Regions from separate parts of the Shewanella sp. BJSY2023SW007 genome, predicted to be linked through region 1. Evidence: predicted binding sites of a transcription regulator. Region 1 holds the regulator's gene; the other holds the start of a gene.
What was found. Region 1 encodes LexA, which represses DNA repair genes until DNA is damaged. Its sites were predicted from a motif close to TACTGTATNNNNATACAGTA; they were not measured.
Positions count from the first base shown of each region.

Region 2: a site for LexA is predicted at 14,001-14,020, ahead of dinB (DNA polymerase IV). Genes of this name have one in related genera too.

Region 1 is NZ_JBKORL010000078.1:92,015-108,190, reverse strand. Features, by position in the region: gene ACMHXE_RS13360 (SCO family protein) at 54-701, opposite strand; gene cyoE (heme o synthase) at 705-1,610, opposite strand; gene ACMHXE_RS13350 (COX15/CtaA family protein) at 1,624-2,607, opposite strand; gene ACMHXE_RS13345 (hypothetical protein) at 2,607-3,149, opposite strand; gene ACMHXE_RS13340 (SURF1 family protein) at 3,210-3,956, opposite strand; gene ACMHXE_RS13335 (DUF2909 family protein) at 3,928-4,146, shown strand; gene ACMHXE_RS13330 (cytochrome c oxidase subunit 3) at 4,143-5,018, opposite strand; gene ACMHXE_RS13325 (cytochrome c oxidase assembly protein) at 5,015-5,578, opposite strand; gene ctaD (cytochrome c oxidase subunit I) at 5,580-7,190, opposite strand; partial or broken gene coxB (cytochrome c oxidase subunit II) at 7,209-8,330, opposite strand; gene ACMHXE_RS13310 (cell division inhibitor SulA) at 8,802-9,293, opposite strand; gene lexA (transcriptional repressor LexA) at 9,290-9,910, opposite strand; gene plsB (glycerol-3-phosphate 1-O-acyltransferase PlsB) at 10,175-12,601, shown strand; gene mtr (tryptophan permease) at 12,601-13,848, shown strand; tRNA gene ACMHXE_RS13290 (tRNA-Gly) at 13,947-14,020, shown strand; gene ACMHXE_RS13285 (VOC family protein) at 14,604-15,401, shown strand; gene ACMHXE_RS13280 (ribonuclease T2 family protein) at 15,408-16,176, opposite strand, start outside.
Region 2 is NZ_JBKORL010000096.1:21,619-37,794, reverse strand. Features, by position in the region: gene carB (carbamoyl-phosphate synthase large subunit) at 1-233, opposite strand, end outside; gene carA (glutamine-hydrolyzing carbamoyl-phosphate synthase small subunit) at 257-1,405, opposite strand; gene dapB (4-hydroxy-tetrahydrodipicolinate reductase) at 1,594-2,412, opposite strand; gene ACMHXE_RS16810 (FKBP-type peptidyl-prolyl cis-trans isomerase) at 2,472-3,089, opposite strand; gene ACMHXE_RS16805 (M48 family metallopeptidase) at 3,251-4,045, opposite strand; gene ACMHXE_RS16800 (DUF1656 domain-containing protein) at 4,308-4,508, shown strand; gene ACMHXE_RS16795 (HlyD family secretion protein) at 4,517-5,380, shown strand; gene ACMHXE_RS16790 (FUSC family protein) at 5,382-7,529, shown strand; gene ACMHXE_RS16785 (MarR family winged helix-turn-helix transcriptional regulator) at 7,679-8,101, shown strand; gene dnaJ (molecular chaperone DnaJ) at 8,285-9,415, opposite strand; gene dnaK (molecular chaperone DnaK) at 9,506-11,419, opposite strand; gene ACMHXE_RS16770 (DMT family transporter) at 11,722-12,624, shown strand; gene dinB (DNA polymerase IV) at 12,874-13,950, opposite strand; gene ACMHXE_RS16760 (methyl-accepting chemotaxis protein) at 14,105-16,111, opposite strand.

The sequences.
Region 1 (16,176 bases):
CTGCCTCTTTTCAAAAGAAAAATGGTATATGAATGACTAGGCTCTTTAGGGGGTTAGTGAGGCCCTCGATACTGAGTAACCAGAGTACGGAAGTCGGCCAGCAGTTCATCGTTGCGGATTTGCGGCAGTTGTCCGGGAGTTTGTGAACTGGGCTTGATGGTGGCGTAGCGGCGGCCGTCTGGCGAGATCAGAATCAAAGAGGCGCTGTGATCCACTTGGTAGTCAGGGCCATCGCCGACCAGTGAATACACCAGGCCCAGATCGCGGCTGAAGGGCAGCAATGCCGGGTGCTCGGCCCGCAAACCTATGAACTCGGGATTAAAGAAGGCCAGGTAGTCTTTGAGTTTGCTTTGGCTGTCACGCTCAGGGTCGACACTGAGCAGTATCACCTGTATTGGTGCCACTTGTGCCAGTTTCGGGTAGACGGCACTGAGTTTGCCAAGGGTGGTGGGACATACGTCCGGGCAGGAGGTGTAACCGGCGAAAATCAGACTCCATTGCTGTTTTAGCTTGTCATTATCGAATTGATGACCGTTTTGGTCCTGCAACTCAAAGGGCTGCAGTGGCCTTGGAGTTTCATATTGAAAGCTGGTTTTCAGTGCCTGCGGCGGCTGAGACGAAGGTCGGTGAAACAGCTGCACACTGGCCAAACCGCCAAGACCTATGAGCAAAATACCCGCCACCAAGATGCGTTTCTTCATGATTCAACTCCAGAGGTAATGATCCACCAGCAGGGCAATAAACAGCAGCATCAGCTGATAGATGGAGAAACGGAACACGGCCATCGCCAGCCCGGGGCGGTCGGCAAACTTGAGTTGCCAGGCCTTGTAGATAAACAGGCAACTGAGAATGGTGGAAGCCAGCAGATAGACGGGGCCACTCAAGCCAACCAAAACCGGCAATAAGCAGGCGATGGCCAGCAGAAGGGTGTAGAGCAGAATACAGGTCTTGGTAAATTCTACCCCGTGAGTCACAGGCAACATGGGGATATCCACCTTGGCGTACTCTTTTTGACGGTGAATGGCCAAGGCCCAGAAATGAGGTGGAGTCCAGGTGAAAATAATGATCACCAACAGCCAGGCGTGGCCGTGAAAGTCATTGGTTACCGCCGTCCAACCCAGCAGAGGCGGCATGGCACCGGCAAGGCCACCTATCACGATATTTTGGGGGGTTGCCCGCTTTAAATAGGCGGTATAGATAAGGGCGTAGCCAATCAGGCTGGCACAGGTTAACCATGCGGTGAGTGGATTCACCAGCCAATAGAGTAGGGTAAAGCCCGCCAATCCAAGCAAGACGGCAAAGCTCAAGGCTCGGCTCACGCTCACTCGTCCCTTGGGTAAGGGGCGGTTATAAGTGCGGGCCATCAGGCCATCAATGCGTCGATCGATAAGGTGATTCAAGGCGGCCGCCGAGCCAGCCATCATGGCGATTCCCATTAGCCCGGCAAGCAAGGGCTGTAGGGGGACGGCACCGGGCAACGCCAGGCACATGCCCACCAGGACGGTGAGCAGCATCAGCGCCACCACCTTGGGCTTGGTCATTTCCAGGTAATCGCGCCAGGAGATCTCTGTGCGGGTCGCGTCCTGGGCTATGGAGAGTAGTTTGGCCATAAACAGTCCCTCTTCAGGCTTTACGCCAAAGCGCATAGTTGATGAATACCAAAGTCAGCAGCAGCAGGGCTGCGCCGCCGTTATGGGCAACCGCCACCGGCAGCGGCAGATGCAGCAAGACGTTGGCCAGGCCCAATGACAGCTGTAATCCCAGCACTAAGGTGAGTACCAGAGCCGAGCGTTTCAGCATGCTCGAGTCGGCTCTGCGCCAGAGCATGAATGCCAGGGTGAGTACTAGTATCGCGGTCAGCAGGGCACCTATTCGGTGGGCAATATGTATGGTCATCCGGGTGTGATAATCCAATACGCCGAACTCAAAGCTGGGATGCTGCCCCTGAAAAGGAGAGAAGGCATCTGCCAGACGTAGGTTGCTGCTCCAGTCACCTTCGCAGATAGGCAACTCTGTGCAGGCCAGGGCGGCGTAGTTGGAGGAGGTCCAGCCGCCAAGCATAATTTGCAGTACCACAACAGCCAGCGCCACCATGGCCAAAGGCGCCAAGGTGCGGGCTTTGGGATCGCCATCCGGGATTTGCAGCGGTCGGAGCCTGAGATACAGCAGCAACAGCAGCGAAAACAGGGTGAACCCCCCGAGCAGGTGAGACATGACCACGACGGGCATCAGTTTCATGGTCACAGTCCACATTCCCAGCAGCGCTTGAAATACGATCAGGGCGGCGATCAGTCCCGGCAGCTTCTTCGGGGTTGCGCTGCCACGCCAACTCTGGATCAAAATAAGTAATACCAGAATCCCCAGCGAGCCGGCCACATATCTGTGGATCATCTCCAGCCAGGCTTTCTTGGGTTCTATTTCTTGTCCCGGAAAGTGGCGTTCGACATGAGCCAATTCATGGGCCTGAGAAGGCACCTTGAGATGGCCATAGCAACCGGGCCAGTCGGGGCAGCCAAGGCCGGCATCCGACAGCCGGGTGTAGGCGCCCAACAGGATGACCGTCAGAGTGCAGATGAGGGTCATCTTCAGTAGCAAGTTCAGTTTCATCAGCCCACCCTCGAGAGTTTCAACAGCTTACGCAGGTCGCTGACCAAGGCCTTGCCCTGCAGGAGTTGGCTCTGGTGATCCACTACCCCGGGATAGGCCAACACCCAAGCGCCCAGAGGGTCGACTATCACCAACATCTGCTGCTGTAATGGATTCTCGGCGGTCAGAGGTTTATCCAGAGTGACTCGATGAAAGTCGTTGTTTAGCGGAGCTTCCGTGTCGCTTTCCCGGTTGATGAAAATCAGGGTGTCGACCCTGTCCATCTCGGCACCCAGCGCCGTATGGCTCTGCTGCAATATGAAGAGTTGTTCCTGGCATAGTTCATCGCAGTTGGCCGGTATCAGGTATAGGACTTGCCAGCGGCCGGGAAGCGGGTTGTCGAGCCCAAGTTGCTGATAACCCAGATTAGCCGGCAGCAACTGGCCCTTATTGGTGGCCCCGCCTTGATATAGCTCGAAGCTCAGTACCAGTTTTGCCAGTATCACCGGCAGGGCAAAGGCCAGCAGTAGTATTAAGAGTGGTCTTTGGGTTCGGGAGTTCATCCTGGCTCCTCTTGCTGTAATTGGGCGTTCTGAATTCAGCTCGCCCTATGGTTAGTGTGGTTAGTGTCGATTCAGTTTCCAGCGCCACCAGACAAGCAGTAACAACAGGGCGGCAGCCATGGAAAACCACTGCAGGGCATAACCCAGGTGCTTTTCAGCCGACATGGGCAATGGCTGCCAGGGTCTTGGCAAGTCCACACCTTCCAGTTGCTCCGGCTGCAGCACGGCCGGGATCAGTTTGTGCCCAAGCAAGTGCTCGAGCTGCGGCCAGTTGAGATTTTGTATTCGCTTGGGCCAACCGGCTTCGGCCAAGAGCTCCTGGCTCAGTGGGTTACTGCCCTTTTGCCACAATCGGCCTTCGAGGGTGAGGCGTGGCGGTAATGGCAATATCTCTGGCAGTTCACTGCGTTTTTCTGCGGCTGGGATAAACCCCAGCTCCAGCAATAGCCAGGGTTGCTCCGGCTCAACTTGCAGAGGTTGCAGCAACAGGTAGCCCACGCGTCCCTGATACACCTGGTTGTCCAGCAGCAATTGCTTGCCGCTCAATACATTGGCACTCAGCTGCAGTTTCTGCCCTGTGAGCCGGCTGCCAGGGTCTTGCCTCAGCAGAGCTGAAAAACTGCTTGGCCCCGCATCCGCTTTGGCGGCAATCTCCTGAGCCAATAGTTGCTTTTCTTCAGCGCGCTGCAGTTGCCAGAATCCCAGCTTGACCATGAGTAGAAACAGCCCCAAAGTAAATAACAGTACAAGGTAACGCCCCCAAGGGATGGGAGAGTGAATGTCAGTCAGTTTTTTCTTTAAAGTCATATTGGTACTGCTACTGCTGTTCATCATTTTCAACCTTGGTCGCGCCCTGTGGATCATGGTGCGCGGCGATTCATCTGTTCCCATGAGCCGTTTTCTTGGCCGCCGGGTGTTGTTTTCGGCGCTGGTGGTTATTTTGTTACTGCTGGCATTGGCGCTGGGGATTATTTCCCCCAATCCCCGGCCTTACTAAAGCACGTACACAAAAACAAACAGGCATAGCCACACCACATCGACAAAGTGCCAATACCAGCTGCCGGCCTGAAAGGCAAAGTGACGCTCAGCGCTGAAGTGCCCCTTTAAAACCCTGAAAAACAGCACCAACAGGAATAGTGTGCCCAGAGTCACATGCATACCGTGGAAACCTGTCAGCAGGAAGAAGGTGTTGCCATAGACACCGGACTGCAGCGTCAGCCCCAGCTCAGTGTAGGCATGGACATATTCCTCTCCCTGCAAGATTAGAAAGGCCAGTCCCAGCAAGATGGTGAGTCCAAGCCAGAGGGTTAAGGCGGTGCGTTTGCCTTTCTCTAACCCCAGGTGGGCAAAGTGCAGGGTAATAGAGGAGGTGAGTAGAATAATGGTGTTGAAAAGGGGTAAACCATTCCAACCCATGGCTTGGGTTTCAGTACCGTCCGGGGTTTTCAGTAAGGGCCAGCCTGCGCTGAATCCGGGCCAGAGCACTTCGTTGGTCATGGCATTGTTGGATGCGCCACCCAACCAAGGCACGGCCACCATACGGGCATAGAAGAGGGCGCCGAAAAAGGCCGCAAAGAACATCACCTCAGAGAAGATGAACCAACTCATTCCCTGACGAAATGACCTGTCCATCTGTGGCGAATAGAGACCACTCATGGATTCATGGATCACGTTTCTGAACCAGCCAATCAGCATGAACAGAATGACGGCAATTCCCGCCAGCAGTACGTAACTGCCGTGGCCCCCGTTAGACTTGAGCTGGGATACATAAGTACCGGCACCATAGGCGATAAGGAAAAGCCCCAATGCGCCGACAATCGGCCAGGCGCTTTGAGCCGGAACATAATAGTGTTCATGTTTACTGGTCATTTCGCTGCTCCTTGCTCCAGGGCATCGGATATCTGTCTATCCGTGATGTCATAGAGGGTGTAAGAGAGGGTCAGAGTGCTGATGGAGTCCGGCAGGTCCGGATCCACGTAAAACACCAGCGGCAGCTCGGCACTGGCATCGGCAGCCAGCGGCTGCTGATTGAAACAGAAGCACTCGGTTTTATTGAAGTAGGCGGCGCCTTGTCCCGGTGAAACGGAAGGGATCGCCTGACCTATCTTGTATTGGTGTGACAGGTTGCGGGCCAGAAAGCGGGTATGGGTCAACTGGCCGGGATGCACCTTGATACGGGTCACTTCCGGCTTGAACTCCCACGGCATTCCCTTGGCCACCTGAGAGATAAACTCCACAGTGACCAAGCGGCTGTTATCCACTTGGGCACTATAAGTGGCGGCGCTGGTGTTGGTCTTGCCATTGATCCCCAACTGCTGACAAAGCACGTCATAGAGCGGCACCAGGGCAAAGCCGAAGCCGAACATGGCTACGGCGCCAAGCAGCAGCAGGCGTACCAGTTTACGGTTGTCAGGGCGGGAGTCTGCCATATCACTTAATCTCCGGCGGAGTGCTGAAGGTGTGATAAGGCGCCGGACTTGGGAGTGTCCACTCCAGCCCCTGGGCACCTTCCCAAGGTTTGGCCGGAGCCTGGGCGCCGCCGCGAATACATTTGATCACCAGCACCAGAAATATCAGCTGTGACAGGCCAAAGGCAAAACCGCCTATAGAGACAATCTGATTGACATCGGCAAACTGCACCGAGTAGTCGGGGATGCGTCTGGGCATACCGGCCAACCCGAGGAAATGCATCGGGAAGAACAACACATTGACCGAAATGACCGAACACCAAAAATGCCACTTGGCCAAGGTCTCGCTGTACATATGCCCGGTCCACTTGGGTAGCCAGTAATAGGCGGCGGCCATGATGGAGAAGATGGCGCCGGTGACCAGCACATAATGGAAATGGGCAACCACAAAGTAAGTGTCATGGTATTGGAAGTCGGCTGGGGTGATTGCCAACATCAGGCCGGAGAAGCCGCCTATGGTGAAGAGAATAATAAAGGCACAGGCGAACATCATAGGGGCTTCAAAGCTGATGGATCCCCGCCACATGGTGGCAACCCAGTTGAATACCTTGACCCCGGTTGGCACGGCAATCAGCATGGTGCAGTACATAAAAAAGAGTTCGGCAAAGACAGGCATACCTGTGGTGAACATGTGGTGTGCCCACACCAGGAAGGAGAGGATCGCGATGCTGGCGGTGGCGTAGACCATTGAGGCGTAGCCAAACAAAGGCTTGCGGCTGAATGCCGGAATGATGGCCGAGATGATGCCGAATGACGGCAAGATCATTATGTACACCTCGGGGTGGCCGAAGAACCAGAAAATATGCTGGAACATCACAGGATCTCCGCCGCCGGCGGCATCGAAGAAGCTGGTGCCGAAGAATTTGTCTGTCAGTACCATGGTCACAGCCCCGGCCAATACCGGCATGACGGCTATCAGAAGGAAAGCGGTGATAAGCCAGGTCCAGACGAACAGGGGCAGCTTCATCCAGTTCATGCCAGGTGCGCGCAGATTCACTATGGTGACTATCACGTTGATCGCCCCCATGATTGAGCTTATCCCCATGATATGTATTGAAAAAACAAACAAGGCTGTGCTGTCGGCGCTATAAGTTGTCGACAATGGGGCATAGAAGGTCCAGCCAAAATTGGGGCCGCCACCTTCCATAAACAATGAGCTAAGCAGGATCAGGAAGGCGAAGGGCAAAATCCAGAAGCTCCAGTTGTTCATCCGCGGCAGCGCCATATCCGGCGCACCTATCATCATGGGGATCAACCAGTTGGCCAGACCGGTAAAGGCCGGCATCACGGCGCCAAAAACCATGATAAGGCCATGAACTGTGGTCATTTGGTTAAAGAAGTTGGGTTCGACCAGTTGCAATCCGGGTTGGAATAACTCAGCACGGATCACCATGGCCATGGCGCCCCCTATCAGGAACATGATGAAGCTGAACCAGAGATAGAGTGTGCCTATATCTTTATGGTTGGTGGTCAGCAACCAGCGCATGATCCCCTTGGGGGCGTGATGATGCTGGTGTTCCTGCTCAGTGATTTCCTGAACACCGGCTTTCGCATCTTGACTGAATGAGTTCATCTTCTCCCCCTACTGCCCGTGGTTATTGACGTCGGCGGCTTGCACTGTGTCGCCTGTGTTATTGCCCCAGGCATTACGCTCATAGGTCACCACAGCGGCCAGTTCCTTGGCGGTAATCTGTTTGCCGAAGGCCTGCATGGCGGTGCCTGTCTTGCCATGGATCACTATGTCCAGATGGGCAGCTATTGGGCCTATGGCAATAGCACTGCCCTTGAGCCCAGGGAATACCCCTTGAAGTCCGGCGCCGTTGGGCTGATGACAGGCGGCGCAGCGCGCCATATAGATCTGTTCGCCAAGCGCCATGGCCTCATCATGGCTCATGGTCTCACTGAGGGCTGCCTGAGCTTCTTCGGCAGCCGTAGCCGCGGCTTGTTTCTGCTCTGCTATCCAGGCGTCGAACTCCTCTTCTGCCAGTACCTGCACCACAATCGGCATAAAGCCGTGGTCTTTACCGCAAAGCTCGGCACATTGGCCGCGGTAGATCCCCGGCTTGTCTATCCGGGTCCAGGCCTCGTTGATAAAGCCGGGGTTGGCATCTTTTTTGACAGCAAAGGCGGGCACCCACCAGGAGTGGATCACATCATCTGAGGTCATCAAGAATCGGACTTTGCGATTGATGGGCAATACCAAAGGCTTGTCGACTTCAAGCAGGTAGTGCTCGCCCTTGGCTTCCTGGCCTTCTATCTGGGATCTCGGCGTTGCCAATATGCTGAAGAAGTCGATGTCTTCGCCGAAATAGCTGTAGTGCCATTTCCATTGCGAGCCGGTGATCTTGACCGTCAGGTCGGCATCACTGGTATCCTCCATGGCAATCAGCGTTTGGGTTGCGGGGATCGCCATTAGGATTAGGATTAAGAAGGGGATAAGCGTCCAGGCAATTTCTACCTTGGTACTTTCATGGAATTGGGACGCGACTGCCCCTTTAGATTTTCTATGGTTGATCATGGCGTAGATCATCACGCCGAATACGACCAAACCTATGGCGCAGCAAATATATAGAATGATCATGTGCAGGTGATACACCTTGCCACTGATCTCAGTTACCCCTTGAGTCATATTCAAGGGCATATCTGCCTGAGCACCTGGAGACAACAAGCTGACGCACAACAAGGTCAGCAAAACACACAGCCATTGCTTCACAAGACATCTCCTCTGTCAATTGCATTCGCAACTACAAAGAAGAGTCACACAGTAAGTCTTTGCTCTATGCAAACTCTTCAGTTCCCAAAAAAGCAACGATGACTTCAAAGTGCGGCGGCGGTTTCACTTAGCTCTAGGTATACAGGTGGTAACCACTGTTGCACTTACCGCTGAATATACTCAGCATTTCCGGCGACGGCACCACTCGCTATGAATCGAAATGGGACGGTCAACCTACGACGAATTGCATGGAGATAACACAATCGTTGTTCCTACATTACTTGTAGATTAAATATTGATCAAGATCACGATGTTTTCTAACTATATGAAAAAAAAGCGCCTGTTAATCCAGAGGTGAATTCTGCGTGAGAGGCTGACCAGCGCGGGTTTGCGTCGATTTACTAAGGAAAGGTATTGCACCAAAAAGGCGCAGAATAAAGGCCATTCTAGAATGGCCTTTTAAACACACCATCAATGGATGGAGCGGGTAAGTTCGTTGAGGCGGTTATCTATCTCTTTCGCCTGCCGTCCTGTTTCCAGCACTACGCCCATGGCTCTGGCGTTACGGGCGACCAGCTGCAATCGGCGGTTATCACGGGCATCCAGGCTGTCTATCCAACTGATCACTGCACTGGAGGTGCCGTTGGTCAGGGCTCTTTCTGTTGCCCACAAGGCTTCAACTTCATCCTTGGTGCGCACCAAGAGCACTCTATCCATTCTGACACCGGCCCTTGCTAAGGTTTCCTTGTAACCTATGCTGGCCGGGGCGTTAATCAAGACAATCCAGCGCCCCTGTTGGCTCAGTTGCGCCAATTGAGGGCAGAGGCGCAATAACTCCTGACGTCCCTGGCTATGGCTGGCCAAGCTGGAGATACCTGTATGTTGCCAAGGCTGATTGCCGGCAATACTGGTGTCTGTCCACAGGCCTGGGTGTCTTGGGGCGTTGCCTGTCATTATACTCATAGCCAGTCTCCATTGCGTATTATCCCTACCGCCAGTCCTTCAATGGTCAACGGCTGAAAAGTCAGGTCGACTTTGATTGGGGAGTAAGCCTCGTTCTCGGCATGTAGATAAACCACATTACCTTTCTTTTCAAAACGTTTTACCGTTACATCATCTTCAACCCTGGCCACCACGACTTGACCGTTACGGGCTTCCTGTACCTTGTGAACCGCCAGGAGATCACCTTCGAGAATGCCTATATTCTTCATGCTGTCGCCGCGCACCCGCAGCAGGAAGTCGGCACTGGGATGGAACATACTAGGGTCGACCTGGTAATACTGTTCCACATGCTCCTGTGCCAGTATAGGTTCACCGGCGGCGACCTGACCTATTAGCGGGAGGCCGGTTTCTGACTCGGCTTGTTCATCATGAGGTAGACGAATGCCGCGAGAGGTGCCTGGTATGATCTCAATACAGCCTTTCTTGGCCAGCGCCTTGAGGTGTTCCTCGGCGGCATTGGCACTCTTAAAGCCTAACCGGGTAGCAATTTCGGCCCGGGTTGGTGGCATGCCGGTGTCGGCTATATTGCGTTTAATCAGTTCCAGAATCTGTGCCTGGCGCGGTGTCAGTGGTCTCATGATGATTCCTGTTTTTTCATACAGTACCTGTTAGTATATACAGTATTTTGATCAGTGCAAGTATTAACCAAAATTGAAACGTTTAGGGGAAGGGTAAATGTTTCAACCTGTGGCAGATTTGGACGGCCTGGCTTACGCATCAATGGGGAGTTCAAGGCATTTGCCAGAGGAGTCGTCGGGGCCGGTTCGCACCTTCCCTAGCTAAGGTTCAGGAAGTTCTGGTATTCTATTGGGCTATTGATTGTGGCTCAGACACTGAAAAACATGTCCAAACAAGATTCATTCTGGTTTAAATCCCTTCGCTGGCTCCAAAGCAAGCTGGTGCATACCACTGTGGTGCCTCAGGATCCTTTCGCAGATTTGAACCTGGATCTCGCCAAGCCGATGGCCTACGTGATGAAGACGGAGTCTGTCAGTGATATCGCGGCGTTGGCGGAAGTTACCCGTAAGTTTGGTTTGCCTTGCCCTTATGAGACGCTCAAGGTTGATGATATTACCGTCCCCAGAGTCGTCTGCCTGGAAGGTGCCAAGCCCCTGTTCGGTAAGCGTAAGAGCAATAAACCTTTTCTCAGCTGTTTCACTTCGCTGTTGAACCTGCATCAGGTCAATCCTGAATTGGATATTCAATTGGTGCCCGTGAGCCTCTATTGGGGCCGCACTCCGGGCAAGGAAGATGACAGCATGCGCGCCGCCGTATTTGAGCGGGAAAATCCCACTTGGCTGCGCAAGTTTCTGATGATCCTGTTCCTGGGACGTGACAACTTTGTGCAGTTTTCCAATGCGGTATCGCTGCGGCTGATGGCCGATGAACATGGAACCGACAAGGCTATTGCCCATAAGTTGTCTCGGGTGGCCAGGGTGCATTTTCGCCGGCAACGCAAGGTGATGACAGGGCCATTACTGCCTAATCGTCAGGCGTTGTTCAATGAATTGTTACGTTCGGAAACGCTTAAGAAGGCAATTAAGGAGGAGGCTGCAGCCAAGAAGATCCCTGAGGCCAGGGCCAGGGAGATGGCGGAGGAATATCTCGATGAGATTGCAGCCCACTATTCAGACAGCCTGGTGCGTATTGCCCAGCGGATCCTCACTTGGTTATGGAACAAGCTCTACAAGGGGATCAACATTAAGGGTGCCGAGCAGATACGCCAGTTGCACCATGATGGTCATGAGATAGTTTATGTACCTTGCCACCGCAGTCATATGGATTACCTGCTGCTCTCCTATATTCTCTATTTTCAGGGTATGGTTCCGCCCCACATAGCCGCCGGTATCAACCTGAACTTCTGGCCTGCCGGACCTATATTCCGTCGTGGTGGTGCTTTCTTTATCCGCCGAAGTTTCAACGGGAATAAACTCTATACCGCAGTGTTCCGTGAGTATCTGGATCAGTTGTTTGCCAAAGGCTATTCGGTCGAGTACTTCACCGAAGGTGGTCGCTCCCGTACCGGGCGGCTGCTGTCGCCAAAGACAGGGATGCTGGCGATGACAGTCAACTCTGTGTTGCGGGGTATTGAGCGGCCGGTGACTTTGGTGCCTGTGTACCTGGGTTATGACCATGTTATGGAAGTGGCAACTTATCACAAAGAACTCAGCGGCAAGAAGAAGCAAAAAGAATCTGTCTGGCAGGTGGTTGGCGCCTTGCGTAAGCTGGGTAATTTTGGTCAGGGTTATGTTAACTTTGGTGAACCTGTGACCCTGCAGAACTTCCTCAGTGAAGCGGCACCCAACTGGCGCGAAGAAGTGGCGGCCGATCCCGAGCAGAAACCCAGCTGGTTGACTCCGGCTGTCAATACTCTGGCCAATCGAGTGATGACCCATATCAACGATGCCGCAGCAGCCAGCGCCGTGACGCTTACCAGCCTGGTACTCTTGTCATCAGAGCAGAATGCGCTGGAGCGAAGCCAGTTGGAACGTCAGTTGGACCTGTATCTGGATCTGCTCAAGGAAGTTCCTTACACCCAGTACATCTCGGTGGCCGAAGGTGACGGTAAGCAATTGCTGCAACAAGGTCTGGAGCTGAATAAGTTTACGGTTCAGGAAGATGCACTGGGTGATATTATCTCAATCGACGAGTCGATTGCGGTAACCATGACTTACTATCGCAACAACATTATTCACTTGTTTATGGTGCCTGCTTTGCTGGCCAGCTGCTTGGTGCGTCAAGAGCAGTGCAGCCGAGCTCAGATGCAGGCGGTGCTTGAGGATTTCTACCCTCTGCTGCAGGCCGAACTGTTTATGGGTAAGGCCGATGTCAGTGCCTATGCCGATCAACTGCTGGATCGTTTCATTGTCAAAGGTTTGGTGGCCGAAGAAGCCGATGGTTTCCGAGTGTTGGAAGCCGGGATCAATCCGCTGGCGCTGCTGGCCGAAACCATGAGCGAAACTCTTCAGCGTTATGCCATCATCTTTAACTTGCTGGCCGCTCACCCGGGTATTGAGCGTGGCGACTTGGAGCGCGAAAGCCACAAGTTGGCCAGTCGTCTGGGCGCGCTGCATGGGATTACTGCCCCCGAGTTTTACGACAAAAAACTCTATGGCATTGTGAGCATCAAGCTCAAAGAGCTTGGGTATCTCACCAAGGAAGATATCCGCCATGATATAGAGCGAACCCGAGATTATGCCAACCAGCTACTGCGTCCTCAGGTCAAGCAAACCATAGTTGACAGCGTCGCCGCCGAACAGGAGGCCTGATGGCCAATCATATGAATGCGGCGCCTGCCAAGGCGTCTTTGCTGGGCGGCGCCATGATCATCGCCGGGACCACAGTCGGTGCAGGTATGTTTTCGCTGCCGGTAGAAGGCGCCGGCATGTGGTTTGGCTACTCTGTGCTTATGTTGTTGGGGGTGTGGTTTTGCATGTTCATGTCCGGGCTGCTGCTGCTGGAAACCAACCTGCATTTTGAGCCGGGCGCCAGCTTTGACACCCTCACCAAGGAAACTTTGGGGCAGTTCTGGCGGGTGCTTAACGGCGCCTCGATAACCTTCGTGCTCTATATCCTCACTTACGCCTATATCAGTGGCGGCGGTTCTATAGTTAATCACAGCCTGGAAGGTATGGATATCAGCCTGCCGCAGAGCTTTGCCGCCTTGGTGTTTGCCCTGGTGTTGGCACTGGTGGTGCTTATCAGCACCAAGGCAGTGGATCGCATCACCACTATAATGCTGGGCGGGATGATCATCAGCTTCTTTCTGGCGATAGGCAATCTGCTGATCGGCATAGACACCAGCAAGTTGTTACTACCTGATGGTGAGAACTCTTATGGCTCATATCTGTGGGCGGCCATTCCTTTTGGCCTGGCGAGTTTTGGCTATCATGGCAATGTGCCGTCGCTGGTGAAATACTACGGCAAGCAACCGGGCACCATTATCAAGGCGATTTTTGTTGGTACCTTTATTGCCTTGGCTATCTACCTGTGTTGGTTGGTGGCTACCATGGGGAATATTTCCCGCGGCGAATTCGGCGCTATTATTGCTCAGGGTGGCAATATGGGGGTATTGGTCGGCGCCTTGTCCAAGGTGATGGATAACTCGCTGCTCAACACCATGCTCACTCTGTTTGCCAATCTGGCGGTGGCGTCTTCATTCCTGGGAGTAACCCTGGGCTTGTTTGATTATCTGGCAGATCTGTTTGGTTTTGACGACAGTCGCAGCGGCAGGGCCAAGACCGCCTTGGTGACTTTTCTGCCTCCGACTTTGTTGGGTATGTTGTTTCCCGATGGCTTCCTGGTTGCTATCGGCTTTGCTGCCTTGGCGGCTACGGTATGGGCCGTTATAGTGCCGGCCTTGATGGCTTGGCGCTCAAGACAACAATTCGCCGATAGCCAGGGCTTTCGTGTGCCGGGGGGGACACCTTTGATAGCCATAGTGGTGCTGTTTGGATTACTCACGGCAGCCTGCCATCTGTTGGCCATGGCTGGTATCCTGCCTAAGTATTCATGAAGCGAGAAGCTGCTCTCTTTTTCAAAGAAATGAAAGAGCGGCTTCTTGACAAGACTATAAAAGTCAGTAATTTATATCGTCCACGCCGAGTGTTTTGTGCGGGTGTAGTTCAATGGTAGAACGGCAGCTTCCCAAGCTGCATACGTGGGTTCGATTCCCATCACCCGCTCCAAGTTTCGTCATAGTTAATATTTGCTCCCAGTAGCTTATGAATCAATATTCGTTTTTGCTCTGAGCGTTATCTGTAGCCTATGACCATTTAGGTTGCACAGGTGTAGGTCTCGTTTTTCTATCTGTACAAGCCAATAAACTGAAAGGCCGTACCTTTCTCAAAGGGGGCTGGTCATTTTGAACCTTCTGAGTCTAAATAGCGCCGCTTTAGGAATGGTGACAAACTCTCTTGGGATTTGTCTGACAGTTATCCTACCCGGGATAAGCCAGTATTACCTCTTCATAAAGGGATTGTGTCCATTGCCCTGCATCCTTTTTATGTTTGAGATTTTGCATCTCATTGTTCCGTCGTAGTTTGTTGGTTGGCAGATTGTGTTGCATAGGGAAGAGTGACAGGGAAAGTTTATGCTAACCAACAGACTACGGCTTTTTTCCTCTATACATCGTCAAATCCATATATTCTCAATTCGGCATTGCCATCGTATATTTTCTATACAGCCTGGTATAATTTCTATTAGTGTTTAACGTAAATGGAACCGGCTTCATCAGCCTCCACTGCGCAACACAGAAATGGGAACCGGATAATGAAGATTACAGCATACAGACATGGCGAGCCCTGTTGGGTAGAGCTGGGGACGCAGGACTGGAACAGTGCCAAGCACTTTTATTGTCGACTCTTTGGTTGGCAAGCTGAAGATATTCCCATGCCGGAAGGCGCCTATACTATGTTGAAGCAGGCGCATGAAGATATAGGCGCCATTTACCAATTGCCTACTGAATTACAGCAGCAGGGGGTTCCCAGTCACTGGGCGGTTTACTTTGCGGTGGAGGATATTAATCACTGTATCGAGGCCATCAGCTCCGCTGGAGGCCAGCTTCTGATGGGCCCCCACGAGGTTGGCTGCGCCGGTAAGATGGCGCTATTTACCGATCCCGAAGGGGCCCATTTTTCGGTTTGGCAGGGCGTCGAACATCCCGGTGCCGGGCGTAAGTGGGAAGCCAACACTCTTTGCTGGGTTGAGCTCGCCTGTCGACAACCCGAAGAGGCTAAGATCTTTTATCCCAAGGTGTTCAACTGGCAGATGCGTCGCAGTGAGAATGCTGTTGATTTTGAATATACAGAATGGTTTCTCAATAGCGACAGCTGTGATGAAGGCATTGGTGGAATGCTGCAAATGACAGAGCAGTGGGGTGACGTGCCGCCCCACTGGATGATCTATTTCAGTGTTGATGACTGTGATCTGATGGCTTGTCGGGCGGCTGAATTGGGCGGCAAGGTTTGTGTGCCACCCACAGATATTCCCAATGTGGGGCGCTTTGCGGTGCTCAACGACCCCCAGGGGGCAGTGTTCAGTATTATTCGCCTGACTATGGCGCTCTAATTTCTCTCAGTTGGCCGCATCGATGCGGATCTGGCTACCACAGTTGCCGGGAGCAATTCTGGGTGCCTGTAGCAACAGAGTCTTCAGGTCGCTGTCATTTATCTTTTCGGGAAGGCTGAGTTGAATTTCGGTTAACATTCCCCGGTGACATTTAAGACTCAGCTTGTGCTCGCTCGAAGGGCCAAAGCTCTGTTGAAACGCTTGTCTTAAAGAATCGGTCGCTATCTTGGCGCCGATGTTTTGTTGCAGTAGGTTGAGCAGAGGCGTTGCCTGGTTCACCTCTGTGGTCAGTCTGAGTGCCAATGAAAAGTAGGCTTCGGCATTTTCATCCCGGCAACTGCCGTGTTTCCACCATTCGTGCCGCTCCAGGCAACTGCCGTAGGCGTGACTGGGCATCATCTGAGCCAGGCGCCGGGATACAGCTTTGCTTAACTCAATGGTGGGATAGTTGCAGAAGTCATCGGGCTTGTGTTTGACCTTGCCGCAATAGCCATAGCTGATGCCGCAAGAGCGCTTATTTGGCCATAAGCCGTGCAAGCTGAAATGACTGGCATCAAAGCGGTCGGCGCTTTGGCTGCGACATTCGGGTTTGCTGGAACCTTTTGACTCACAAAAGGCGTTTTGCCACGACAGAGCCAGTAGATGACTATCGTATTTATCGGCCAGGTTACAGGCGTTATCGGTTTGAGATTCCGTGGGCAACACACCTGTTTGCAGTTGGCCACAGTCGGCGGCAATCCAACGCAGAGGTGATTGTGTGGCTGAGGTCTTGACC
Region 2 (16,176 bases), on a different contig from region 1:
ATAATGTTGCGCACCACTTCCCAGTGGATAGGCTCGATGTATGTGGCATCGGCCATTTCCGGGTCTGTCATGATGGTTGCAGGGTTGGAGTTCACCAGAATAACCCGGTAACCCTCTTCTCTCAGCGCCTTACAGGCCTGGGCTCCCGAATAGTCAAATTCACAGGCCTGACCGATAACGATTGGGCCGGCACCCAGGATAAGAATACTTTGGATATCAGTACGTTTTGGCATTTTCTTCTATCTTCTCCCGGCGATTACAGCTTGACTTGGTGACGGTATTGCTCAATCAGTTCGATAAAGTGATCGAACAGTGGTGCACAATCGTGCGGCCCCGGACTCGCTTCAGGGTGACCCTGGAAGCTGAAGGCCGGCTTGTCTGTCAGGTGGATCCCCTGCAGTGAGCCATCAAACAGCGACTTGTGAGTCACCTTGATGTTGGCAGGCAGTGTGGCTTCGTCGGCAGCAAAACCATGGTTCTGACTGGTGATCATCACAGTGCCTTTGTCAATATCGCTTACCGGGTGGTTGGCACCGTGGTGACCAAACTTCATCTTCAGCGTCTTGGCACCGTTGGCCAGCGCCAGCAGTTGGTGGCCAAGGCAGATGCCGAATACCGGGATATCGGTTTCGAGAATTTGCTGAATCGCCTTGATGGCATAGTCACATGGCTCCGGGTCACCGGGGCCGTTGGAGAGGAATACCCCATCCGGTGCCATCGCCAGTACTTCACTGACAGGCGTTTGTGCAGGAACCACAGTCACATCACAGCCTCTGTCTACCAGCATCCGCAGTATGTTCTGCTTCACGCCGTAGTCATAAGCCACTACCTTGTACTTGAGTTCTGACTCGGGAGTATCGACCGGCAGGCCGCTCTCCAAACGCCAGGTTCCCTTGCGCCAGGTGTAAGACTTGTCGGTCGTCACTTCCTTGGCCAAGTCCATGCCTTTCAGCCCAGGGAATGCCTTGGCGGCGGCCAGCGCCTTGTCTACGTCCTGCTCACCCACCAGAATGCAACCGGCCTGAGCGCCCTTCTCCCGCAGAATACGGGTCAGCTTACGGGTGTCGATATCGGCGATACCGACTACCTTGTTGGCTTTGAGGTAATCACTGAGGGATTGTTGGTTACGGAAGTTACTGGCGAGGAGGGGAAGATCACGAATAATAAGACCACAGGCATGAACTGCATCGGATTCTGTGTCTTCATTGTTAGTACCGGTATTACCGATATGTGGGTAGGTTAGAGTTACTATCTGGCGAGAATAAGATGGATCGGTGAGGATTTCTTGATATCCGGTCATCGAAGTGTTAAAAACGACTTCTCCGACTGCGATCCCATCGGCACCGATTGCTGTGCCGGAAAATACGCTTCCATCTTCGAGTACGAGTAAGGCAGACTTTGTCAACGCGACCTCCGAGAAAAGAGCCAAGCCACTGAAATGTAATGTTTTTATCTTTGTTTAAAGTACCAATTTCCGCTAAAATACGAAATTTTGACAAATTCCGCGCATCCTACACGATAAATATCAATCCGTCTATAGCCAGACGGAGGAATTCAAAAAAAAACCGCCAATCGGCGGTTTTTTAAATAATGTCATAGGGGTTTCAACCCCAATACCTGTTGCATGTCGTAGAGCCCGGCATCCTGTTCCTGCAACCAAAGTGCCGCACGCATGGCGCCGTTGGCAAAGGTCATTCGGCTGGAAGCCTTGTGAGTGATCTCCAAACGCTCGCCCATATCGGCAAACATGGCGGTATGCTCACCCACCAAGTCGCCCGCCCTGATAGTGGCAAAACCTATGGTGTCGCGCTCACGCTCGCCGGTGATCCCTTCGCGGCCATAGACGGCGACTTTTTCCAGATCCCGCCCCAGTGTGTTGGCAATCACTTCCCCCATCTTCAAGGCGGTACCTGAAGGTGCATCCTTCTTGTGCCTGTGATGGCCTTCGATGATCTCTATGTCGGTATAATCACCCATGACTTCCGCCGCCAATTCCAGCAGCTTCCACATCAAGTTAACCCCAACCGACATATTGGGTGCCAATACCACAGGGATCTGCTCGGCAAAGGCCTCAATCTGCGCCTTTTGCGCCGAATTGAAACCTGTAGTGCCTATCACTATCGCCTTATGATGGCGGGCGCACCAATCCAGATTGCTGAGGGTGCCTTCCGGGCTGGTGAAATCCACCAGCACATCGAAGTCATCAGCAACCTGATCCAGGCTATCGCAGACCCGGACATGAAGACAACCGACCCCGGCCAACTCTCCGGCATCGACTCCCACCAGAGTCGAGCCAGCGCGCTCGATGGCCGCGCCCAGAATGATCCGGCTGGAATGCGCGGCCGCTTCTATCAAGGTACGCCCCATACGGCCGCTGCTTCCGGCAACCGCAACTCTGACATGTCCACTCATAACTTTCTCCACATACAGGCTAAAAAAATCGCCTGAGTCAGACTCAAGCGATTTTGGTATTACAGAATGTCCAGCAGTTCCACTTCAAAGACCAGAGTGGAATAAGGCGGGATAGCCGCCCCGGCACCGCGCTCGCCGTAGGCCAGGTGATGCGGTACATACAGCTTGTACTTGGCGCCAACCGGCATCAGTTGCAGCGCTTCGGTCCAACCGGCAATCACGCCGGAAACCGGGAATTCGGCAGGCTGACCACGGGTTACTGAACTGTCGAATACTTTACCGTCGATAAAGGTACCGTGATAGTGAGTACGAACGTTGGAATCATAGCTTGGCTTCTCGCCTGAGCCTTCGTTGATGATTTCGTACTGCAGACCTGATTCGGTAGTCACCACACCTTCACGTTTGGCGTTTTCGGCCAGGAAAGCATTACCTTCGGCAGAAGCGGCTTCGGCAGCCTCTTCCTGCGCCTTTTGCAAGCGACGGCTGATTTCAGAGAAAGCAACCTGCATATCTTCCATGGAAACAACACTCTCTTTGCCGTCAAATGCATCGGCCAGACCGGCTTGAACGGCTGGAATATCCAGACCTTCGAAAGAGTTTGCGGCCAGTTGCTCACCCAACTGGCGGCCTACGCCGTAGCTGGCTTGTTGTTCAACACTGGTGAACTTATCAGACATAATCAGTTTACTCTCAGTTTATCTGTGAATTTTTCGCGGCACAGTGTAACACTTATCCGGGTTCAAGTGTTGCGCTTATTCGTATCCTTACGCTTTGTTCATTCGCCGAGTCTCAAGCCAAAATGGACAGAAGGCCGAGCCTCAAGCCGACTTTGTTAACCTCATTTTTGGCAAGAGCTAAATTTACCCTTGCTCGCCTGATAGAGCGGCATCATCTGCGCTTGTAAATCACGCAACTGGGCAATGCGGTTCTCATTGGATGGATGAGTCGACAACAGCTCCGGCCCCTGACCGCCCCCCGCCTTGGCCATGTTTTGCCATAAGGTCACCCCGGCTCCAGGATCGAAGCCGGCCCTGGCCATCAGCTCCAGCCCCATCACATCGGCCTCGGATTCCTGCGCCCGGCCATAGGGTAAGATATAGCCCACCTGCACCCCAAGCCCCAGGGCCGCCATGTAAAGATCGGCATTGGCTACTTGCCCCATCCCCAACGCCGTACCGGCCAACTGCATACCGGTATTGCTGAGTTGGGCCCGTGAGGCCTGTTCATTACCGTGCTGCGCCAACACATGCGCTATCTCATGGCCGATTACCGTTGCCAGTTGGTCTTCATTGTTGGCCACCTTAAGAAGCCCGGTATAGACACCGATATGACCACCGGGCAAGGCAAAGGCGTTGACCTGATCCGACTCAAACAGTACCCATTGCCAATGTTGTTGCGGCAATAAAGAGGTAATACGCTGCGCCACACAGGCAACATAGGCACTGGCGGCCTTGTCCTGGCTCTGCTTCTCTTTTGCTTTTATCTGCTCGAAAGAGGCGGTACCCATCTGGTTTATCTGCTCGGGCGAAAACAACAGCATCTGCGAGCGCCCGGTGGGCGACTGAGTAGTGGAGCAGCCTGAAAGAGCTCCCACAAAGAGTATGGCAAGTAGGCCGAAAATTCGGTTATTCATCTTTTATCTTCCGGTGATAAAGTTTCCCTGGATTTTACCTGAGTGTCACACGCAAGCACAGCTTCTCGTATCGCCAATGATCCCGCCGGCCAAAAGCCAGCTGCGCGTACAGCCAGCTGCGCGTACAGCCAAGGCTTGAAAAAAGTTGACCTCTGGCTTGTCAGGCACGACACTGATTGAGATACATGGATACGGCAAACGCCGTTATCCACTTATAAGTTACTCTTTACCAAACGTCTTTTTATAGGTTCCAACTCATACAATGCTTGAAGAATTAGCCTTGGGGGGATTGCTGTTCAGTCCTTTGGTTCTCTTCGCACCTCTTGCGCTCGCACTCTGGTTTCTGACCAGACTGGTTCTTCACTGGACCGGACTGTACACAAAAATCTGGCGAGTGGCCTGGTTCGAAGTCGCCCTGTTCGTGTGCTATCTGGCACTGATTATCTACCTGTTTGAGAGTTGACACTTATCATGGCAAAAGTACTGCGCATCTCCATTACCTTGCTTCTCGTGCTGGCTGCCTTAGTGGCCGGATATTGGATTTGGAATCACTACCTCTATTCCCCCTGGACCCGTGATGGCCGGGTGCGGGCCGAAGTCATTACCCTCTCGGCCGATGTCTCAGGCTGGGTCACTCAACTGAATGTTAAAGATAACCAACAAGTCAAACGTGGCGATCTGCTGTTTAAGGTGGACGATACCCGTTATCAAGCCGCCAGTACCGAATTGGCCGCCGAGCTGGAAAACAAGCTACATGCATGGGAACTGGCCAAGCACAAATATGAACGGCGCAAGAATCTCACCGGCCGCGAGGTGATCAGTGAAGAGGATTTGGAAACTGCACGGATCAACACAGAGTTGGCCAAAGCCAGCTACAACTTGGCAAAGGCCAGACTCGACAGCAGCAAAATAGATCTGCAGCGCACTCAGGTTCACTCCCCCGCCGATGGCACCATAATCAACCTCAGCCTGCGTCGGGGCAACTATGTTAACCAGGGCAAGGCGGTATTATCTCTGGTTAAACAAGGCTCTTTCTATGTCACAGGGTACTTTGAAGAAACCAAACTGCCATTAATAAAGGTAGGCCAAAAGGCCAAAATCAGCCTAATGAGCGGTGGCGAGCCGCTCAGGGGCGAAGTGATCAGCATAGGCAAAGCAATTGCCGATACCAATACCAATGCCAATGGTCAACTGTTGCCGCAAATTCAACAGAGCTTCAACTGGGTCAGGCTGGCACAGAGGATCCCTGTTGATATCAAGCTGGACCCGGCTTCGGAACAACATGAACTCAGCGCCGGATTGACGGTTTCCATCCAACTGCAAGCCGAAAAATAATATGCCCCTATCTCCCACGCTGGCGGTATTTCTGACCCCGGACAAGCGCACGCTAATCTTCGCCACCAAAGGGGTGATTGCCATGGCACTGGCATTGACGGCGGCGCTCTATCTGGACTTGGAGCGCCCCTACTGGGCGCTGGTATCGGCAATATTCCTGCAGATGCGCCCCGAAAGTGGCCTGGTGCTGGAAAAAGGTCTTTGCCAGATAATAGGCACCCTGGTAGGCGGGGTTGCCGGCATAGCTATTCTCAGCATTTTTTACGGTGCCCCCGAACTGGCCATGCTCACCCTGGCGCTGTGGTTGGGGCTCAACTCTGCATTGTCGGCCATGGTACGCCATATCAACTTTGTCTACGCCTTTGCCATGGCGGGGATCACCCCCTGTCTTATTGTGCTCTTGGTGATGGTAAGCCCAGCTACAGCAAACAGTGAAACCATCTTCGCCGTCGCCCACTCCAGGGTCAGCGAAATTATAGTCGGTGCCATCTGTGCCACTCTGATGAGCCAGTTGCTGTGGCCAGTCAGAGTCACCGAAGGGCTACAAAAACAAACCCGTAAAATAGTCAACCAAACCCTGGAATACCTCACACTGGAGCTGGATCTCAACGGCTCCCATGAAAATCGCCATAATCAGATAGACGCAATTCTTGAATCACTGGCAGCAGCCAGCGACGATGCCAACGCTCTCAGCTACGAGGGTCCGGAAGGCCCGGGACGCAGTCGTGCGGCCAATTTGTTATTCAACAAGGTGTTATCATTGCTCGCCGTGATCCAGATATTCGGCCGTTTGCAGCGTAACCACGAAGAGTTGATGACAAGCACTCTCTCAGGGCTAATCCGTACCCTAAAAAGCAACTTCAAGGCGATGTCCGAGTCGGACGATTTCCAATTCTGTTATGAATTGGCACACAGGCAAAGGCGCGAAATCATCCACTTTCGCAACACTCATACCTGTATCAGCCCACTGGAATCGCGGCTGCTGAAAACCGCCTCGGAGCTGGCCAGCGATTTGGTGCTGGTGCTGCGGGCATTCAAGGCGTTGGAGTCACCGGATAAAACGCTGCTCAATGCTCCCGCGATGCAGACCCACAGAGATCCCCTGCTGGGGCTTATCACGGGTGTCAGAACCATGCTGATTTTCCTGATAGGTGCCGGGATGTGGATTGGCACCGCTTCCAGTGCGGCCCTGATGATAATGACCATGCCGGTGATCTTCTCCATCATGATGGCCAGACTGCCCTTACCCCTTTTGAGCATGATCCTGCGGCGACTGCTGATAGGAGTAATGATCGCCATTCCTGTCGCAATATTTTACGCCCTCGGACTACTGGCCCAAAGCAGCGGCGATATTGAGATCATGTTGTTGGTATTGGCAGGCCCCTTCTTTATTGGCCTGATGGCGCTGGCCAATCAGGCCACCCTGCCCTACGGCCTTGGATTTTGCATCCCATTTGCTATTTTGGTCAGCCCCGGCAAAGACATGAGCCAGGCTTTTGCCGTAGACAACACCCTGAGCAAGGCGATGGCCATCTTTGTCGGCGTCAGCATCCTCTATTGGCTGTTTAAGCTGGTGACTGAGCCCGGGGTCAAAATGATGCAGCAACGCCTACTCAACGCCACCCGCAAAGATCTGATTGAGATGGTCAAACAGGACAAGCCTGAAGACTGGTTTAATGCCCGTATGGCTGATCGCTTGCTGCGCTTGGCCAATTATGAACGCAGCAGCCAGAGCAGCAACCGAACCCTGACCGACTTAGGCCTCACCGGCCTTAACCTGGGCCATGTATCAATGCGTCTGCGCCGCCTGCTGGCCAGCATCAGCGACAGCCAACTCGACGAACTACTGCAAGACTGGCAACTGGCGCTCGCCAACGCCTTTATCTTCTGTTCCCGCGGCGAAAATCCACCTGATTTCCGTAGCAGTTGCGAACGCCTTTTAGCCCGGCTGCAAACCGATGGTTTGACACAGGAGCAACTGGAAATGGTTCAGGGGATGTTTGAGCGCCTGATAATGACCTTTGAGCGCAGCTCCGCCATGATAAGCAATGCCAATGCACCCGTAACCCAAGCTGAGTCTGCGCCAAAGCAAGGGCAAGAGTCTGCGCCACCGCAAGAGCAAGAGTCTTCTTCCGAACAAAAGCCTTAGGCAAAGACCTGAAGCTCAGCGCCATAAGTCATCCAACCCGATAGAAACTTGCAAACTACTTGACTGCTCAAGCAAATAGACTAATACTTGCACAATCAAGTATTAATAAAGCATTGGTCAAGTTAATTTCGTTTCCAGAGGTTTCACAGATGACACAACCCATAACGACAAGCATTGTGCTTGCTATAACCGAGATGCACAGTCAACTGCAACGCAGTCTGGCAGGCAGGTTGTCGCTGCACGGTATCAGCTTCAGCGAGTTTTTGGTACTGAGACAATTGGCAAAGGCCGAGGGCAATAAACTCAGAAGGATCGACCTGGCCCAGGGTGCCGGACTCAGCGCTTCGGGGATCACCCGCCTGCTTAACCCAATGGAAAAAATGGGTCTGGTAGAAAAGGAAACCGCCAGCCGTGATGCCAGAGTCAGCCTGGTAGCCCTGACACCGGCGGGCACTAAGATTTTTACTGAGGCCGAGGTATCATTTCAGCAAGTCGCCGATGAGTTTATGTCACGCTTGAGTGAGCAAGAGCAACAACTGTGGCTAAGCCTGCTCCATAAGCTGGGTGCCTGAATATCAGGGCTCTGAATACCAGACAGTAACTCTGAACATTGCTATTCTAAAAGTGCTTAAATCCGCGGCCGGAAACAGCAGCAACAGCATAAGTATCGAGTGCGACATTAACGCCAGCTCAAGTATGACCCCAAAAAAAACCGATGCCTTGAGCATCGGTTTTTTGTTTCGGTAGAGCGCCGGTTAGCTATTCAAATCCTGAAAGAACTTTTTCACTCCATCGAAGAAGCCTTCAGCCTTGGGGCTATGTTTCTTGGATGCGCCGGTGACTGAAGTTTCAAATTCACGCAGCAGCTCTTTCTGACGCTCTGACAAGTTCACCGGCGTTTCCATCACCACTTTGCAAAGCAGATCGCCAACCGCGTGACTGCGCACCGACTTAACCCCTTTGCCGCGCATGCGGAACATGCGGCCGGTCTGGGTTTCCGCCGGGATCTTCAGGTTGACCTTACCATCCAGTGTCGGCACTTCCACTTCACCGCCGAGGGCGGCCTTGGCGAAGGATATCGGCACTTCACAATAAAGGTTATTGCCGTCACGGACAAAGATCGGGTGCTCGCGCACAGTAACCTGTACATAGAGATCCCCCGCCGGGGCTCCGAATTCACCGGCTTCACCTTCACCGGCCAGGCGGATACGGTCGCCGGTATCGACACCGGCCGGAATTTTCACCGACAGTGTCTTGCTCTTTTCTATGCGGCCATCACCGTGACACTTGCTGCAAGGTTCTTTGATGATCTTGCCGCGACCATGACAGGTAGGACAAGGTTGCTGCACAGCAAAAAAACCCTGACGCATCTGTACCTGACCGGCACCATGACAGGTACCACAAGTGGTCGCCGAGGTACCCTTCTTCGCGCCGCTGCCATCACAGAGATCACAGCTAACCAAGGTTGGGATCCTAAGCTCACGGGTAATACCACGCACCGCTTCTTCCAGCGACAGTTCCAGGTTGTAACGCAGATCTGAACCACGGGCAGCTTGACGATGCCCGCCGCGACGACCACCACCGAAGATATCCCCGAACACGTCACCAAAGATATCACCGAAATCAGCGCCGCCACCAAAACCACCACCGCCACGGTTAGGGTCAACCCCGGCATGACCAAACTGATCATAGGCAGCTTTTTTGTCTTCGTCGGTCAGGATCTCGTAGGCTTCTTTGACTTCTTTAAAGCTGGCCTCGGCCGCCTTATCGCCCGGATTGCGGTCAGGGTGATACTTCATCGCCAGGCGCTTATAGGCCTTCTTGATCTCCCGCTCGCTGGCGTCGCGACCGACGCCCAATACTTCGTAATAATCTCGCTTTGACATAATCTCACGCTTTCCAAGCTGGATTCACACAAGCGGGCGTTAGGGTTGCCCCGTAACGCCCGCCGGAATTAATCGAGTGTTACCACCCAATTACTTCTTGTCGTCTTTAACCTCTTCGAACTCGGCATCGACAACGTCATCGGCCTGGGCATTGCTGCTCTGGGCTTCGCCTTGACCTTGGCCTTGTTGTGCCTTGGCCTGAGCGATTTCCATCAGCTTGGCAGAAGCTTCTATCAGCTCTTGAGTCGCCTTCTCGATAGCTTCTTTGTCGTTACCCTTGGTGGCAGTTTCTACAGCAGCCATAGCGGTTTCGATCTTGGCCTTGTCGTCTGCTGCCAGAGCGTCACCGGCTTCTTCCACCTGTTTCTTGGTGGCGTGTACCAGACCGTCAGCCTGGTTGCGGGCGCTGACCAGTTCTTCAAATTTCTTGTCTTCCTCGGCATGAGCCTCGGCGTCGCGAACCATTTTCTCGACTTCATCATCAGACAGACCGGAAGAGGCCTTGATGGTGATGTTCTGCTCTTTGCCTGTCTTCTTGTCTTTGGCAGACACGTGCAGAATACCGTCGGCGTCGATGTCGAAAGTCACTTCAATCTGTGGCATGCCGCGTGGAGCAGGCTCAATACCTTCCAGGTTGAACTGACCCAGTGACTTGTTGGCGCTGGCTTGCTTACGCTCACCCTGCAGCACATGAATGGTCACTGCGCTCTGGTTGTCGTCTGCTGTAGAGAAGGTCTGCTGTGCCTTGGTAGGAATAGTCGTATTCTTCTCAATCAGCTTAGTCATTACGCTGCCCATGGTTTCGATACCCAGAGACAGAGGCGTTACGTCCAGCAGCAGTACGTCTTTCACGTCACCGGCCAGTACACCACCTTGAATCGCAGCACCTACGGCTACCGCTTCATCAGGGTTCACGTCTTTACGTGGTTCCTTACCGAAGAAGTTGGTTACCGCTTCCTGAACCTTAGGCATACGGGTTTGACCGCCCACCAAGATCACTTCGTTGATGTCAGACACTGACAGGTCGGCATCAGCCAGAGCCACTTTCAGAGGCTCCAGAGAGCGCTGGATCAGGTCTTCAACCAGAGATTCCAGTTTGGCACGGGTGATCTTAACCACCAAGTGCTTGGGACCTGTCGCATCGGCAGTGATGTAAGGCAGGTTCACCTCGGTCTGAGTGGTGCTGGACAGCTCAATCTTGGCCTTCTCGGCAGCTTCTTTCAGACGCTGCATAGCCAGAGGGTCGTTACGCAGATCCAGACCTTGCTCTTTCTTGAATTCGTCAGCCAGGTAGTTGATCAGACGGTTGTCGAAGTCTTCACCACCCAGGTGAGTATCACCGTTGGTTGCCAGTACTTCGAAAGTCTGGTCGCCGTCGTTGCTGTCGATTTCGATGATGGAGATATCAAAAGTACCACCACCCAGGTCATATACAGCAACAATGTTGTCGCCCTGCTTCTTGTCGATACCATAGGCCAGTGCCGCTGCAGTTGGCTCGTTGATGATACGTTTTACTTCCAGACCCGCAATACGGCCGGCATCTTTGGTGGCCTGACGCTGAGAGTCGTTGAAGTAAGCAGGTACTGTGATTACCGCTTCAGTCACTGGCTCACCCAGGAAATCTTCAGCAGTTTTCTTCATCTTTTTCAGTACTTCAGCAGACACCTGAGGAGGTGCCATTTTCTTGCCATGGCTTTCAATCCAAGCATCGCCGTTGTCGGCCTTGATGATCTTGAAAGGCATGATGCTGACATCGCGCTGAACTTCATCGTCAGTAAAGCGACGGCCAATCAAACGCTTGATGGCAAAGAAAGTGTTGGCAGGGTTGGTAACAGCCTGACGCTTTGCAGGTGAGCCAACCAGCGTCTCGTCTTCAGTGAAGGCGATGATAGAAGGTGTAGTACGATCGCCTTCGGCATTCTCCAATACGCGAGCCTTGTCACCATCGAGGACAGCTACACAAGAGTTTGTTGTGCCTAAGTCGATACCAATAATTTTACCCATGAGGTCCTCCGAAAAATCTTTTCTTTCGAACTGAATATGTTTATCTGATTTCAGATATGGGGGTAAACTCGCTGTTTTCAAGCCCGTTGTAGATGGCCCCCAATCTTGCCTTACCCCCTATATAAGGGCGTAAAACTGCTTTACAAGGGCCAGGAAGAAAAAAATGGATCTTTTGTACAATCTTTTTTCGCATCGTCGGTGCCGAAGATCTTTTTTTGTTTAGCAGTGCTGAATAAAATAGTGTCGATTGCGACCGTGGCCGAACCAGCCATAAAACAAGAGTAGAAACAGAGACCTCTAAAGTGAAAAAATCCCAGCTGGCCCTGATCTACGGAATGGCCGCCGTATTCCTCTGGTCCACTGTTGCGACCGCCTTTAAAATCGCCCTTGGCTTCTTCTCGCCGTTGCAACTGGTGTTTGTTGCCGTTATCACTTCATCCATCTGTCTGGGGCTTATTCTTGCCTGGCAGAAAAAACTCACATTATTAAAGCAGCAGTTTCGCGCCCGGCCCTGGTTTTATCTGCAAACCGGAATACTGAATCCCTTTCTATATTATCTGGTACTGTTCAAAGCCTATGATCTCTTGCCGGCGCAGCAGGCGCTGTCGCTGAACTACACCTGGGCGGTACTGCTGCCACTGCTTGCCGCCCCCATGTTGCAGCAAAAGCTGCAACTCAGCGACATGCTGGCGGCCATCACCGGCTACTTTGGAGTATTGGTAATCGCCACCGGCGGTAACCTGTTATCGATGGACTTTGAAAACCCCTTCGGTATCCTGCTGGCACTCTCCAGTACCCTGCTCTGGTGCTTATATTGGATCATTAATACCAAAGACAAGGGCGATGCCATTGTCAGCCTATTGCTGAGTTTTTTGGTGAGTCTACCGCTAATAACCATCACCCTGCTGGCAACAGAAAGTCTGCCCTCTTTGCATTGGCAAGCGCTAGGGGCCGGTATCTATGTGGGGCTGTTTGAAATGGGCGTTACCTTTGTGCTCTGGCTAATGGCACTGAGAACCACAGAGCGAGCAGCCAGCATCACCAACCTGGTGTTTCTGACGCCACTCCTGTCCATGGTGTTTATTGCGCTGATATTGAAAGAAGCCATCACACTGGCGACTCTGGTCGGCATGGGACTTATCCTGTCAGCACTCTTGATACAGAAAGTACTGAAACCCAAGGCGCCGAAAGTGAAGCTAGTGTGATACGCCATATTCAGCCATTGTTGAAGGGCAATGAAGATTCTCGGCCTCATCTGTGCAGCTCGCCTAATGTTGGAAATTGGTGATGGCCCTATGATGATGGCCCAATACCCAGGAATCGCCTCGTACAGTAAGCGCTGGGTGAACTGGCGCCTAGGTAATGCCGTAGAAGGAGCTTTTTAGCCCAACAGTTCCGTTACCCCAAGAACCGATAGCCGAATGCATTTCTGTAAACTAATCCAAACTGTAAATTTAGAAAGCCAAATCCAACTGCTGTATAGTTTCCTCTGCCGATGAGTGGCTGTCATCCTGGCTGACCAGGCCGGCAGCTACCCCCAGCAGGCGGATGCCACGACCGTTGGCTCTTTGCAATGCCTGGGTCAGCAAGTCATCCAGCAGACGCACAGATAACTCATTCGAGCGGGTTTCTATAGTGGTCTGTTTAAAGTCACTAAACTTGAGTTTGACCACCAGCTTTTGAATTTGCCTGTCTTTGGCTCCGCGCTCCAAACGGCGGGCCAACTCCTGAACCAACTGTGGCATCACCTGACGACACTGAGCCAGAGTATGGATATCCTCTGCCAGCGTGGTCTCTACCCCGACCGATTTACGTTCTCGGTTAATAGTCAACTCCCGTTCGTCTATCCCCTGAGCCCTTTCATAAAGTAAGGTTCCAAACTTCCCAAACCGCTGCTGCAATATGGCCAGAGGCACCTTTTGCACATCCGCACAGGTATGCAGCCCCATATCAGCCAGCTTCTGGGCGGTGACCTTACCGACACCGGGGATCTTGATAAGCGGCAGGGTTTTAACAAACTCAGGCAGCGCCTGTGGCGTTATCACATATTGACCGTTGGGCTTGTTGAGATCCGAGGCCACCTTGGCGAGAAACTTGACCGGGGCGATACCCGCAGAGGCTGTCAGGCCGGTTTCCGCCAGGATATCGGCGCGAATCGCTTCGGCAATTAGGGTGGCCGAGCCTTGGCATAACGAGCTATCGGATACATCCAGGTAGGCTTCATCCAGCGACAGAGGTTCAATCAGTGAGGTATACCGGGCAAAGATGGCCCGGATCTCTGCCGAGACCTCCTTGTAGACAGACATGCGTCCGGGGATAAGCAGCAGATCCGGGCAAAGCTTTAACGCATAGGCTGAGGCCATGGCAGAGCGAACGCCGAATTTACGCGCCTCATAATTGCAGGTGCTTATCACCCCGCGTCTGTCACTGCTGCCACCTACGGCCAGAGGTCGGCCACGATATTCTGGAAAATCACGCATCTCCACTGCGGCAAAATAGCAGTCCATGTCGATATGTATGATCTTTCTCAAGCTTACTTTCCGGATCTCAAAGGGCTCGGTCGAGCCGGACACAAACAGAGTACTGTATATAAACACAGTTAACAAGCCAGGATAACGTAAAGGTATTTCAATCGGGAGCAAAAAAGGAGAGCCTGGGCTCTCCTTTATGGATTTAAAGCTCGTCTTAATCTATGCGGAACTGACCTATGTTGCGCCCCAGAGCCGTGGCCAACTGTTGAAATGCCCGCATCTTTTGTGACAATTCTTCGCTGGCGCTCAGGGATTCATCGGAGCGGCCACGAACATTTTCAATATTGCAGGCCACTTCTTCGGCCACCACAGCCTGCTGGCCTATAGCCGCTGTGATCTCCATGGTTTGCAACTGGATGGCATCCACTGCCGCGGTGATTTCTGTCAATGCTCGCTCCACTTCCAGAGTCAGGCTTTGGCCCTGGTTGGCCTCCCTGACTCCGGCTTCCATCACCTGTTCGGCTTGCTGTGCCTGTTGCTGCAGAGTCTGGATAATGCCCTGAATATTGGTCGTCGAGTCCTGGGTGCGGGATGCCAGGGTGCGCACCTCATCGGCAACAACCGCAAAGCCCCTTCCCTGCTCCCCGGCGCGGGCCGCTTCAATGGCGGCGTTGAGTGCCAGCAGATTGGTTTGCTCGGCAATGGCGCGGATCACACTGAGCACCTCGCCTATCTCCTCCGAGCTGCTTCTGAGCGCCCGAATAACCCCGGCAGCCTGGTTGACCTGTGTGGAAAGTGAGTGCATTCCCTGACTGGCCTGCTGCACCACATTTGCGCCGTTTCTGGACTGCAACAGTGCCGTCTCGGCAAACTCGGCGGCTCGTTGGGCGTTGGTCGCCATCTCCTGGCTTGTGTGGGCCATTTCGGTAGCAGCTGTAGCCACCGAGGCAATTTCCTGTTTCTGGGCACTGACAGAGGCCAGTGCGTTGTCACACACCTCAGCCGCGGCGGCAACCCCATTATCCACCCGACCACTGAGCTCACGGGTTTCCAGCAACAGACTCTGCACCTTGGCGGCAAAACGATTGAATGCTGCGCCAAGACGCCCAAGTTCATCGGTGCGGTTGATTTCAATGCGGCGTGACAAGTCGCCCTCACCCTCGGCGATATCTTCCATGGTGTGCAGCAGGCTATTGAGATTACGCCGAAACGGCAGCATCATCAGGAAAACGGTTAACGCCACCAGTAAAATAATCCCCACTGAAACCAGGCTGGTTTGCCAAAGGCTTTGCTTCACAGGAGCCTGAAACACTTCATTGGGCAACATGAACCCCAAATACCAGCGCACCTTGGGATAATCACCGCGAATGGCAATATAGCTCACTCGCTGCAACTCTCCCTGATAAGTGACTTCGGCGATACCGGCATCCCGGGTTTGCATTTCACGTTTCAGTTCACTAAAGCCCTGATTGTCACCGCTGAGATTGTCAATAACGGCCGCATCAGAGCCGGCGGGGAACGTTTGATTAAAACCCGGGAAGTACACCAACTTTCCCTGCTCAGTCATCAAAAATGCCTGACCTTCGCCCCGGTATTTGATTGGCGCCAGCAGATTTTTACCTATGGTATCGATGAGAATATCCATACCACCTATGCCTATAAGGCGACCATTGGCATCCTTGACTACTGTCTTGACCGTGGCCGAGATTGAGCCGTCGTTGGCATCCACAGCCGGATCGCCGACAAACAAACCATTTTTGGCTATCGCCTCCTGCCACCAGGGACGTTTGTTGGTGTAGTAGTCGGGATCGCCATCGTAACGACCATTGAGATCAAAGTACTCGAAAGTATTGGCCGAGCCAAAAAACACCGACTTGATCTCCTTGTCCTGCTCGGAGAAAAAGTGGAAATAATCAACCAGCTGTTGATAACCGGGATCGAGACTGAGATCTGAGCCACGGCTATGGTATTTGGCAAACCAGTTATTGATGGCAGGGTTAGCAAAGACAGAGTGAATAATCTGCCCCTTGGCGTAGAAGTAGTTGCCGATTTCATTTGCCTTGAGGGTGATCAGCGCCGATATGTCCTGATCTATGCGGGCACGGGTATCGTCGCTGCTGCTCTTAACCATCACTGCGGCCACTATAGACAACAACAGCGCCAGGGCACCGGCGATAGCCAATACAAGTTGCAAACTGAGGGAACGTCTTATCTGCTCCATTGCGAGTCCTATTTGTTATATTTTTATTTAAGGAAACCAGCAATGTATCAGAATCCGTTAACAAG